Regions from separate parts of the Glaciecola sp. MF2-115 genome, predicted to be linked through region 1. Evidence: predicted binding sites of a transcription regulator. Region 1 holds the regulator's gene; each other region holds the start of a gene.
The links. The regulator sigma-54, encoded in region 1, starts transcription at its own class of promoters, with help from an activator protein. The targets are predictions, from matches to a motif close to GTTGGCACGNNNNTNGNNT.
Positions count from the first base shown of each region.

Region 2: ACKLNX_RS05345 (DUF3192 domain-containing protein) is a predicted target of sigma-54. The motif match lies at 1,294-1,312, and genes of this name have one in related genera.
Region 3: flgF (flagellar basal-body rod protein FlgF) is a predicted target of sigma-54. The motif match lies at 1,203-1,221, and genes of this name have one in related genera.
Region 4: ACKLNX_RS05780 (DUF1328 domain-containing protein) is a predicted target of sigma-54. The motif match lies at 1,164-1,182, and genes of this name have one in related genera.

Region 1 is NZ_JBLBVM010000053.1:42,288-45,428, forward strand. Features, by position in the region: gene rapZ (RNase adapter RapZ) at 1-145, opposite strand, end outside; gene ptsN (PTS IIA-like nitrogen regulatory protein PtsN) at 215-658, opposite strand; gene hpf (ribosome hibernation promoting factor) at 672-959, opposite strand; gene ACKLNX_RS11155 (RNA polymerase factor sigma-54) at 983-2,461, opposite strand; gene lptB (LPS export ABC transporter ATP-binding protein) at 2,519-3,141, opposite strand, start outside.
Region 2 is NZ_JBLBVM010000043.1:83,910-87,050, reverse strand. Features, by position in the region: gene ACKLNX_RS05350 (GNAT family N-acetyltransferase) at 1-609, opposite strand, end outside; gene ACKLNX_RS05345 (DUF3192 domain-containing protein) at 818-1,195, opposite strand; gene ACKLNX_RS05340 (hypothetical protein) at 1,438-1,752, shown strand; gene syd (SecY-interacting protein) at 1,709-2,290, opposite strand; gene queF (NADPH-dependent 7-cyano-7-deazaguanine reductase QueF) at 2,543-3,141, shown strand, end outside.
Region 3 is NZ_JBLBVM010000055.1:14,500-17,640, reverse strand. Features, by position in the region: gene flgG (flagellar basal-body rod protein FlgG) at 1-374, opposite strand, end outside; gene flgF (flagellar basal-body rod protein FlgF) at 412-1,155, opposite strand; gene flgE (flagellar hook protein FlgE) at 1,934-3,141, opposite strand, start outside.
Region 4 is NZ_JBLBVM010000044.1:69,010-72,150, forward strand. Features, by position in the region: gene ACKLNX_RS05770 (DUF3612 domain-containing protein) at 1-282, shown strand, start outside; gene ACKLNX_RS05775 (DUF502 domain-containing protein) at 338-919, opposite strand; gene ACKLNX_RS05780 (DUF1328 domain-containing protein) at 1,234-1,410, shown strand; gene ACKLNX_RS05785 (hypothetical protein) at 1,469-1,672, shown strand; gene ACKLNX_RS05790 (entericidin A/B family lipoprotein) at 1,737-1,877, shown strand; gene ACKLNX_RS05795 (mechanosensitive ion channel family protein) at 1,940-2,884, shown strand; gene ACKLNX_RS05800 (DUF2254 domain-containing protein) at 2,937-3,141, shown strand, end outside.

The sequences.
Region 1 (3,141 bases):
CGCTTTCATCAGCTAATGTGTGGATAAGAGTCGGGAGGAGATTGACTGGAATATTATCAACGCAATAGTAGCCTAAATCTTCTAAAGCTCTGAGTGCAATTGACTTGCCTGAACCTGAGCGACCACTGATAATCAAAAGCTTCACGTATATAGGACCTTATAATCTGTTGACTGTTACTGAACGGTATTTCATTTAACCGCGCTGTCGGCTTTCTTAGGCTAAAGCGGATATGATTTCATCTCGGCTTTTTGCGCTTCTTATGGCTTTAACAATACTATTTTCACTGAGTTTTTGGGCAATGGACGATAGCGTTTGAAGATGTTCTTGCGTTTGTTCGCTAGGGACTAATAAAGCAAAAAAAATGTCCACGGGTTTGTCATCTATAGCATCAAACTCAATCCCTTCTTCACTCGTTACAACAATGGCGACAATATCACTTATACCCTCAATGCGACCATGTGGAATAGCTATACCATTACCGATACCAGTGCTTCCCATTTTTTCTCGAGCTAACATGCTAGACAAGACGTCGCCGATATCTAATTGTGGATTTTCTTTGACCGCAATTTCGCTAATGACTTCAAAAATTCTTTTTTTGCTTTGGCACTGAACCGCACATTCAGTGCGATCCAGTGAAATAATATCAGATATAATCATAATACGTTGACGACTAATGTCGCTTTGATTTTTCCTTATGTTTGATCACTTGGCGATCTAACTTGTCAATTAATCCGTCTATGGCGGCATACATATCATTATGTTCAGCATTAGCGTGCACCACATCACCTTTTAAGTGTAGTGTCGCCTCAGCTTTTTGCTTGATTTTTTCTACATTCAATACGACATGGACATTGCTTATATGGTCGAAATGTCGCTCTAACTTTTCGAATTTGGTGTCGACGTATGCTCTGAGTGAATCGGTAATATCAACGTGGTGACCAGTTAGATTTATTTGCATAATGTTACGTCCTCTTATGTAGTCTACAATAGACTTTTTCGTTGGTTCGACGGGGGAATCGAGAGAGACTCTCGATATTTCGCAATGGTTCGCCGTGCAACTTGAATACCTTGATCGGCCAACAACTGCGCAATCTTGCTATCACTAAGTGGTTTACTCGCTACTTCTGCAGCTACAAGCTTTTTGATTAATGCTCGAATGGCTGTCGATGAACACTCTCCGCCTGATTCGGTTGAAACATGACTAGAGAAGAAGTACTTAAGCTCAAAAATCCCTCTAGGTGTATGCATATATTTCTGAGTGGTCACTCGAGAAATAGTTGATTCGTGCATGTCCACCATTTCAGCAACATCATTCAAGACCATTGGACGCATCATTTCAGGCCCATGCTCAAAAAATCCCATTTGTTGCTGAACAATACAATGAGATACTTTTAGTAAAGTTTCATTGCGGCTTTCTAAGCTTTTAATAAACCATTTTGCTTCTTGTAGATGTGACTTTATATATTGAGAATCGTTCGAATTTTTTGTGCTTTTACTAAGCGCTTCGTATTCTTTATTGACAATTAAGGGCGGTAAAGAGTCGTCGTTTAACTCCACAGTCCAACGGCCATTTTTTTTCACAACCGTTACATCAGGAATGACGTATTCAGAATCTTTAACGGGGATCGCGCTGCCTGGGCGAGGGTTGAGAGTTTGCAACAAACGCATTGCTTCACGCAGTTGATCTTCTTTCAAACGCGTTTTACGCATTAATGTTCGATAATCTTTGCTGCTCAGAAGATCACAGTGCTCTGTAAGTAACAATCTTGCTTCAGCTAACCACGGTGTGTTCGAATCGAATTGCGCCAATTGCACCATTAAACATTCTTGCGGGCTGCGAGAACCAGCGCCAATTGGATCAAACATTTGAATACGCTTTAATACACATTCAACTTCGTCCAGTTCGATCTCTTCGTTTTGTAAACTATCTAATATTTCTTCGCAGCTAACAGTTAAGTAACCAGATTCATCAATAGAGTCGATAATAGCTATTGCGATCGAACGATCAATTTCTGAGAAGGGGGTTAATTCCATTTGCCAAATAAGATGGTCTTGAATGTTCTCAGTCGTTTCGCCCTGAAACACATAATCATCGTCAGCGGGACCATTAGATATGTTCGCTGGTGCAGAAGATGAGCTCATGTAGTCTTCCCATGAGCTATCTATGGGTAAGTCGTCGGGTATTTGATTGTTTTCGAGAGCATCGTGGCTATCAACATTATCTGAATTATCAGCGCTCAAATTATTCGTATCAAGATCACCTTGAGTATCTGAGTCATTATTAGAGTTTTCACCGTTGCGATCTGATTCATCTATTTCTAATAAAGGATTAGAATCAAGCGCTTCTTGAATTTCTTGTTGTAAATCAAGAGTAGATAGTTGTAGTAATTTAATCGCCTGCTGAAGTTGCGGCGTCATTGTTAGTTGTTGACTAAACTTTAACTGCAATGAAGGTTTCATCGATTTCCTTCAGTGCTTTTTAGAGGTAAATTTTCCCTATTACTAAACATGATACACCTATAGTACAAATTGGTCGCCGAGATATACGTCTCTTACTTTTTGGTTACTGAGTACCTCATCAGCAGTTCCTGATGCAATCAGTTCACCGTGACTCACAATATAAGCTTTTTCACACACATCTAAAGTTTCTCTTACATTATGGTCTGTAATCAATACACCTATGTTTCGTTCTTTTAATTGCTGAATTATCTTCTTTATATCATTAACAGAAATTGGGTCAACACCGGCGAAGGGTTCATCGAGCAAAATAAATTTTGGATTGGCTGCCAAAGCCCTCGCAATTTCAACACGGCGGCGCTCTCCACCGGATAAACTCATCCCTAAATTATTTCTAATATGGTTGACATTAAACTCATCCATTAAATCGTCAGCTTGTTGTTCACGTTGATCTTTTGTGAGCTCTTTGCGAGTTTGTAGAATAGCCATTAAGTTTTCATAAACTGTTAATTTACGAAAAATAGATGCCTCTTGAGGTAAATACCCGATGCCGTGACGAGCGCGCTCATGCATGGGCTGTATCGACATATCGAGTTGGTCGATACAAATCTCGCCTTTATCGAGTGGCACTAAACCCACGATCATATAAAACGTGGTTGTTTTACCGGCACCGTTAGGACCTA
Region 2 (3,141 bases), on a different contig from region 1:
GGTAATTTGCCCTACTTCTAACTCTTTCACTAGTTCAAAATGACCATCAACGAAGAATGACAAGCATTTATCTAAGGTAACAAAAACACCCACACCTTCGGTCTTATTGTCTTCTTGCAACAAGCCAACAATGCCACGCATAAGAATATGGCCAAGGCCGATATCTTGGTGATCAGGATGCACGCCTATAAATGACAACATATGGTAGTCCTTCGCAGGAATACACTCTCTTACCTTTTCTTCTTTAGATATCATTTGTTTCGTACCTAAGAAGCCCGCGGTTAACAGCATCTTTAAACGCCAATGCCAATATCGGCCAGCACCAAATGCGGCATCGGGGCTAATCAGACAAGCAACAGCTAATAAGCGGCCTTGCTCAAACAAACCAATCATGGGTTGTTTAGCATCCCAAAAGGCATTCAGCTCTTCCCTAATAGCAGAGCGCAGACGGCTCTCATAACCTTCGCGTTCAACGTCAAAAATGTCATTAAACAAAGGATCATCGAAATAGGCGTTATACAAAATAGATGCGGCAACTTTCAAGTCGTCGGCACCTAAATAAACGGCTCTGATGTCATCGATATTAGGTTGGTAAGTAGCTGTGCTCATAGTCTGTTCCTTGTTGCTTTATATATACAATAAAACATTCTCAAGAATACGCTAACATTTTTTTAACACAAAGCCATTGATCTGAAACATAAACAGCTAATTCAAGTGCTTAAAATGCAAAAAAGCCGTCTAATAGTCACAAGTTATGTGCTTCTTAGACAGCTTCTTAAATAGAAAAGTTTTGCTTAAACTTTAATTAAGCTGAGTCTTATAGATACTTCGCTAAAGACAATTCGCCCCAACCAACAAGTTTGTTGTTTACAAACACTAGCGGCGTGCATTCGTTTTTAGTTGTAATCCCATCATCATCAACTCGTTGAGTTCTATAGTATAAAACTTGTACTGAATCACCATCATTGCTAACCATTTCATTAAAATCCGCCGCGCCTAACTTATCAACAACTGATGCTTTTGAAACGCCAGTGCTGGCAGTTGCAATATATTGACGGTTCCTTTTTTCACTCTTTTCCCAACTAGCTCCGCTAGAAACTCTGTAGCCATCATCACTATCTTCGTCAATTGAGATAACGCAACCGCTAAGTAAAAATGTGCCCGCCAAAAGAGAAGTTAGAAGTAGTGCTTTCATGTGTTTTCCTTTTTTAATTTTAAATTTCAATTTTTAAGTATAATTTGCAAAGTGCCATCGACTAATGGAGTGCCGACTCGCCAATTTTAGTAAGTTACTAACAAGTTTCAGACCAACATTGAAATAACTAACATTATCAACATCTTAAATGAATCATTGTGAACTGTAACTGAATAAGCCCTTTCCATTCACCCAAAAGGTGGTCAGAATGGCTAATAAGTTAGTCAATTCTAGTAAAAACAATGAACTCAGATCTACAACAAGTTGTTAATACCTGCATTTCCCTCGATGAAGTAGGCAAGAAACCGAGCGTAGGAATGATAAAAGCGAAGTTGCTGTCGCCTCTTCCTATACCGACCATCATAAAAGGGCTGAGTTACTGGAAAGACAATAAGAACACCGTTACCAAACAGGACGTCACACAAACGAATACGGCGCCAAAGGCAAGTACCAAAGACTTAGCAACCAGAGTCAGCGTTTTAGAAAGTGAAGTTGCAAGCTTACGTGCTGAACTTAAAAGGTTAAGACTAAGTCTCGCGGGCGAAGGGTCTGAATAAAACTAGGCAAATCATCTGCCAAAACTTCTTTAGGCACCTTACCGACTTGTTCCAACATTACCTTACCACTGGCAACATCCATAACAATGATGAAGTCTTCTTGATCCGTGGTGGCAAAGAATAAGGTTTCTGCTTGCTTCAAACGCCGTTTCATTAACACGTGAGAAATCAGGTTCTTTTGCAAACGTTCAAAATCATCTTCATTCCAAGCTTGCAGTATATCCAATTCACCTCGGTCAGTAACCGCCGGCAAGTCGTGGCTGTAGTAACGACAGAATAAGGTTTCTAAATCTGGATGTATGTTGATCTCAAGTGCCTTTGCTAAATCGCCCAAGTGTGTGCTTGCTGCTTGCAAATGCGGCCGCCAAGTCGTTGAATCTCCATCCGCTAATAAAGCGAGTTCGTCATCAGTAGCCAGCAAACAAGGTGATGGCCAATCGGCATCAAAATCAGTCTGTAGCTCGCGTTTGTCATCGCCAGCAAGATCAATATAGGCGTTGATGAAGGAATCGAGGCTGTCAACGATCTGTGTAGACATGAGTTTGTGCACCTTTTTTATTAGAACGACGTAATTATTAGGGTTAATTAAATGCCTTACACACAAAAACTTTGTTTAATGAAAAACATCATGTGCCGACATCAAGCTAAACATGATAAATTAGGCACTTAACGAAGTATAGCTTTGTTGCTAAAACCGCCACTCAATATATTTAGCCGTTTTACTAACACAGAGCCACAAACTTCAAATGAATTTTAATTAAGATTTTTTCGATGCCCATAGGAGACATCATTGGAACATTTATCACTTGGCAAAAAAGTAGAATACGCCCAAGAATACGACAATAGCTTGTTGCAAGGTGTGCCTCGCTCAATGAGCCGCGACACAATTAAACTGCCTACAGACCTGCCCTTCCACGGAACTGATATTTGGAACGGTTACGAACTCTCATGGTTGAATGCCAAGGGTAAACCGCAAGTGGCTATTTTACGCTGTGAAGTGCCAATTACTTCACCTAACTTAATTGAGTCGAAGTCTTTTAAGCTGTATTTGAATAGCTTGAATCAAAGCAAGTTTGTCAGTATTGATGATGTTAGCCAGGTGCTTCAGAAAGACCTGAGCGAATGTGCAGGTGCCGAAGTAGTTGTGCATGTGATACCGTCGAGCGAATTCGATGAGATCCAATTTGGCGCTTTTTCTGGCACATGCATTGATGAACTAGATATTGAAATCACCGACTTTGATATTACACCTGAATTGTTGAAGCCAGATGCTGCCGATGTTTCAGCAACTGAGGTGTCTGAGACCTTAGTAAGCCATTTGCTAAAGTCGAATTGTTTAATTACTAATCAGCCAGATTGGGGTAGCATTCTCATTAAGTACTCGGGCAG
Region 3 (3,141 bases), on a different contig from region 1:
TGATCATTCAAAGTAAATTGTCCGTTACGTGTATAAGCCAAGCTGCCATCGGGTTGTTGAATTTCGAAAAACCCACGACCTTGAATCGACATATCAAGCGCATTCTCAGTCGTTAACAAGTTGCCTTGTGTATGCGACTTTTGAGTTGCGACGACTTTTGAACCGGCACCTAACATCAAACCAGAAGGAAGCTCGGTATCTGCCGAAGAACGTCCACCAGGTTGGTTAATATTTTGATAAAGCAAATCTTCGAATACGGCGCGATCTTTCTTGAAACCGACCGTACTGGCGTTTGCTAGGTTGTTCGATACAACGGAAACATCTGTTTGTGCTGCATCTAAACCTGTTTTTGCTATCCATAATGCTGGGTGCATAAAAACCTCCGCGAAAAATATTTCGCCTAGTTACTAATTAAATTATTCTGAGTAGCGTGTTTGAGCTAGTGACCATTTGATCGGCCTTCTTCATCAGCTTCACTTGCATTTCGTAATGACGCTGTAAACTGATCATACTGACCATCTCTTCTACAGCATTCACGTTTGAGCCTTCTAGCATGCCTGAGGCAACACCAACTCTAATATCTTGTGGCGCAACACCACCCTCTTTAAGATCGAACAAACCATCGGTACGACGCTTCATCGTATCAATAGGTGGATTAACCAACTTCAATCGACCTACTTCATCAACCTGGCTTTCTGGCGCTCCCTGCAGGCGCGCTGAAATACGACCATCATTACCTACCGTCACGTTGTTCACAGGAACAGGCAGAAACAAAGGGCCATTTTCACCTAAAACCAAGTTACCTTTTGAATCTTGCAACGCGCCATCAACAGTCATAGTTAAACTGCCGCTGCGCGTATAAGCTTCCTCACCTTGAGGAGTTTGCACTGAAAACCAACCATCCCCCTGAACAGCTACATCAAGAGGACGTCCAGTTGTTATCAATGGACCACTGTCATAGTTATTCGTAGGACTTTCAGTCATGCTAAATACACGAGTCGGCAAACCATCGCCGTATACCGGCATAGCTCGCGCTTGTTCTAATTGCGCCTTAAAACCGTTGGTTTGCGCATTAGCCAAATTGTTGGCGCGTATAGCGGTAGCATTGAAGTCTTGCTTAGCACCACTGGCCGCGATATACAGCATTTTATCCATAGTATTCGACTCTTTTTTGACGTAAATAGATCTGAATACTGTTGTGTTTGCAAGGACAATGCCAAGTCTTAGTTTGTCGTTTTACGTTGACGTTGTTTTATAGCTGTCAGTCATTACGCGATGTAAAATCAAGCTGGGCGGTTTACAGCGAGGTGGACCAGAGCGGCAAGCCTTCCCCATAAAAAAGCGCTGCAAGCACATCCCTGTGACGCTCTCACAAAACTCCTGTTTTGTGACGTTTTTTATGGGGAAGGCTTGCCGCTCTGGTCTTTGAGTTTCGCTGCCAATTCAGCATTGAGGTTGTTTCGTGTAAAAAGCATTTCGTGCCCCTTTCTGACATTCTCATAAAAAGCTGCTTTTCCAACAAGCAAACTCGAAGCCACCTATGATGTGAAGAGTATTGAGTCGAGTCCTGGCTTTAAAAAACGTCATAAAACAGGACGTTTTATGAGAGCGTCACAGGGATGTGCTCGAAGCGCTTTTTTAAAGGAGGAACCCAGCTCAGTGCTCTGGTTTCAAACCGATCAAGTCAGAACAAAGGAAAAACAAGCCTAAAACCACCGCCAAAGTGAAGAGTATTGAGGTGAGTCCTGCCTGCAAAAAACGTCATAAAACAGGAGTTTTATGAGAGCGTCACAGGGATGTGCTCGCAGCGCTTTTTTGCAGGCAGGACTCACCTCAATACTCTGGATTCAAAACACAGTTTCTACCCTCTGGTTTCATTCCTAAGAAACAAAAAAGCCGACACGAATGTCGGCTTAAATTATTTAGTTAACGATTATCGAATGTTCAATATCGTTTGGTTTAGCTGGTTGTTTACTTCCAGCGCTCTGGAGTTAGCTTGGAAGTTACGTTGAGCGATGATCATGTCAATTAGCTCAGTGGTTAGGTTAACGTTCGCTTGCTCAAGTGCCGACGAGTTAATATCACCGAAGGTACCCGTTGTTGCTTCACCCGCTAGCGCTTCGCCCGAAAGAATACTTTCTTTCCATTGCGTACCGCTTTGTTGCGTCAAGCCCTGTTCATTCGAGAAACGGACAAGTGCCACACGAACGATTGGTTCCGATGTACCGTTTGAGAATGTTGCTCTAACTAGGCCATCAGCACCGATATCTATGCCCGTTAATCGACCAACCGGCAAACCGTCTTGCTCAAGTGAGGTCACTTCAAATGCAGAAGCAAACTGAGTAGGCTCATTTGGCGTTGCGTTGTTTCTATCTAAGTTAAAATCTATTGTTATTTGCTGAAGTGGCGAAGAACCATTACTAAGAATGTTTGGACCTAGCGCTTCAGTTTGGAATTTAGAGTTGAGTTGTGGAAGACCATCGGCAGATTCAATTCCAATGAAATCACCACCCTCACTAAATGAGATTTTAGCAGTCGATACTGCATTACCGGTGTTGAGGCCGACAGCATTTGTCGCAGTTGTTGGATCAGAATCAGAACCGTCAGAGTTTGTTGCATCAACTAATTGATCGTCAACTGCTGTTGCTACATACCATTCGTTAACGACAGCTGGATCATTATCCTTGATGAAGTAATAAGTCATAACATGGCTATCACCTAGCGAGTCATAAATTGTTACCGAAGTAGCTGCGTTGTATGTCAATGGGTCACTTGGGTCAAAATCGGCGGCCACTTTGCCTTGGTCACCCGCTGGCAAGTTAAATCTAACATCAACTTCAGTCGTTTGTTGTGGCGAACCCGACGAGTCAGGAATTCGAACAGGCACTGTTGTACTAAGAGCTACAGAAGCAGAAGTACCGTCAGTATTCACTGGGAAACCCAATAAATTATCACCCGAAGAGTTCACAACGAAGTTGTTAGAGTCTAATTTGAATTGACCTGCACGCGTAAATGAAAAATCACGAGAAGACACTTCAGGAATAGTTGCGAAGAAACCATTACCGGTAATTGCTAAGTCTAATGAGTTATTAGTGAAGCTCAAACTCCCCTGCGAAAATTGCTGAGCAACTTCTTGGGTTA
Region 4 (3,141 bases), on a different contig from region 1:
AGCAACAATCATGTTTTATGTACTGGGATTGATTTGAACCCCGCCATTGACGCACAAGGTGGAGATTCCGCATCGATTGCTGAGGATCTCAAACAAGCTTGCGTAAAAGGAGGTGGTTCATCTGCCATACCAAGCAGCATAAAATCACAGTTATCAAGTGTGGCGCGCATACTAAATATAAATTGGGTGGAGAGAGGCATTGAAACTGATGCTCGCCTCATTTGTGCAAGGGGAGCTGTTTGCCCAAGAAAACCAAGTTGTTACAAGCAGTGCGGTGAATAAGCATCCCGCACCGCTCTATTCACCATTAGTTCTTTAGTTATCTATCTTTTATCTTCTATTCTTTACTTTCGGGTTTTATGGAATTACCGCCGGTGACAGCAATACGCATCGCTGTTTCCACATCAACCGATAGTTCGGTAATTTTGTCAGCATCCAGATACAAGGTATAACCGCCAATTTGATAACTAAATGGAATGTAAACGGCTGTTTTCTTTTGCCCCGGATAAAGTACTTCCGCAACTGAATCACCGGTGATAAAACCGATTAAATGGATACCTTCCGTCACTTCTACAGACACCGCTTTTTTACTATTCTGATCTTTCTTTATTTGAAATAAATCAACCGCATCTTTAATTGCTCCGTAAAGCGTTTTAATAAGTGGCACTCGGTCGAATAGAGAGTTGGCCTGCTCTATAAGCAACCTAACAACATATAAATTAACGAAAACACCAATAGTCGCAAGCAAGACTAAGGCTAAGGCAATGCCAAGACCGGGGAAGTAGTATTCGTCAGGTATCAGTGGTGAGAGCAAGCTCTCGGTTGTATTCGTAAGCCAAGTAAGTAAATAGATGGTGATCACGAAAGGGAGAATCGTTAAAAGCCCTTTGATAACTAAAATAAAGAGTCTGTTGAACATAGATTGAGTTAAGCCTAGTGATTAGATACCGGCGTATGCTAGCGCGATTAGCTTAAAAAGCCGAGAGATATAATGATAAGAAGGCGTCAAGATAGAGGCAAAGTAAAAGTGTAGTGCAACTTCACTACCAAAAAGTGCACTCAAGGCCAGTAAAAATTGCTGGTGTACTCTGTAAATACTACCCATGCAAACAAGAAACCTCACTTAATATTAATTATTTACTAAGTTTTTCAGTAAGTTAACAGTTGGCATTGAATTCGCATTAAGGAGAGTGAAGGATGAAAAGTTTTAACAAAACATTGAGGAGAAAGACCATGTTAAGTTGGGCAATTTTATTTTTTATCATTGCGATTATTGCCGGTGTACTTGGTTTCGGCGGCATCGCCGGCGCAGCATCAGGCATCGCACAGCTTCTATTTTTTATATTCTTAGCATTATTGGTCATTTCATTACTGGTCAATGCACTCAAGGGTAAACCACCGTCAGTGTGAATGTCATAAAAATAGATTTTTTTACAACTATATATTGAAATTAAATTAAGGAAGAATCATGAAATTTTCATTAAAAAAATTAAGTACACTACTATTAACCGGTATTTTCGCTTTCACTATCGCAGCGTGTTCTGAACCGCAAGGTCCTGCTGAAGAAGCTGGTGAAGAGCTTGACGAAATAGCAACAGATGCTGGCAACGCGATTGAAGATGCGTGTGAAGACGCAAAAGAAGCGACAGACGCGAAAGATAAAGACTGTTAGACAAAAAAACCCGAATCCACATAGCTTGGATTCGGGGCTTTTTTTTAATTTAGGAGATACGTTTATGTTTAAAAACATTAGAAAAACCGTGGCTTTTGCAATACCTATTCTGCTCTTACTAACGTCTGGCTGTGCAACGATCGAAGGCGCAGGAAAAGATATAGAAAGTGCGGGAGAGGCAATTCAGGACGCTGCCGAACAGTAGGCTGACCGTTTTATCCCTCAACGATTTTAGCAAAACGGTCAAAACGCAAAAGGAATATGATGATGGAATTCGAAGCAATAAATAATTTTTGGACACTCATTCACGACAAAGTAAATTCGTGGATGGAAGCCGGTGTAAAACACTTACCTAATATGGTGGTGGCTTTGATTATCGTTGTCGTGTTTGCGATTTTGGCCCGTATTGCTTCAAAAGTCATGTCAAACATATTGCACCGCGCCTTTGAATCAAAGCAAATAGCCGATCTCTTGAGTGCGATTTTCAAAGTTATCGTATTTATTGCAGGCGTATTCATAGCGCTCGAATTCTTAGGTTTAACAGGCACAGTCACTTCATTGTTAGCGGGTGCTGGTATTATCGGTTTAGCGATTGGTTTTGCTTTTCAAGATATGACCGAAAATTTGATTGCTGGTATTGCAATGGGTGTTCGCAAACCCTTTCAAATTGGTGATGTAATAGAGGCAGAGGGCGTTTTTGGTACGGTAAAAGCGATCAACCTTAGAAACACCGTCATTGAGACATTTTTTGGTCAACTCGAAATTGTCCCAAACAAAATACTCTTTAGAAATATTGTAACGAACTACACAACCACTGGTGAGCGCCGGATTGAAGTGCCCGTTGGTATCTCTTATGCTGACGATGTTGAGCACGCTACCGAGGTAATCAAAGATGCCTTGAAAACGAAAAAGTTCGTGTCCAAGGAAGACGAAGTAGAAGTGTTCGCTGAAGGTTTTGGCGACAGTAGCGTCAACCTACTGGTATGGTTTTGGATTGACTACCCTGGTCATGTTGGTTTCATGCAGGCGCGTCATGAAGCAGTGCACTTGATTCACCAAACATTAACGAAAAACGACATACTTATTCCTTTCCCAATTCGAACCTTAGACTTTGGAGCGAAAGGAGGTGAGAAGCTAAACACCATGTTGTCATCAAAAGAGGTAGCGTCAAAAAGCGATTCGAGCAACAATAAGCAAAGCATCAGCGAATAATCGATAACTAGTAATCTTAGAAAACGAAAGTGAACATTGTGGATGGCTAAAATTGAAAAACCTCACTCAACGATATTCGTTCTGGCAATATAGATTTTGGTTAATAAACCTAAAAAAAGCTGCTCGCCTTATTGGCAGCAGCTTTTGGTTTATTCCTTCAGTGATGATCATACTGGCCATAATTTCTAGCTTACTGCTACCTATATTACCACTTCCAGCTTTTATCGAAGGTATGCTCACTAGTTACTTCGTAGATA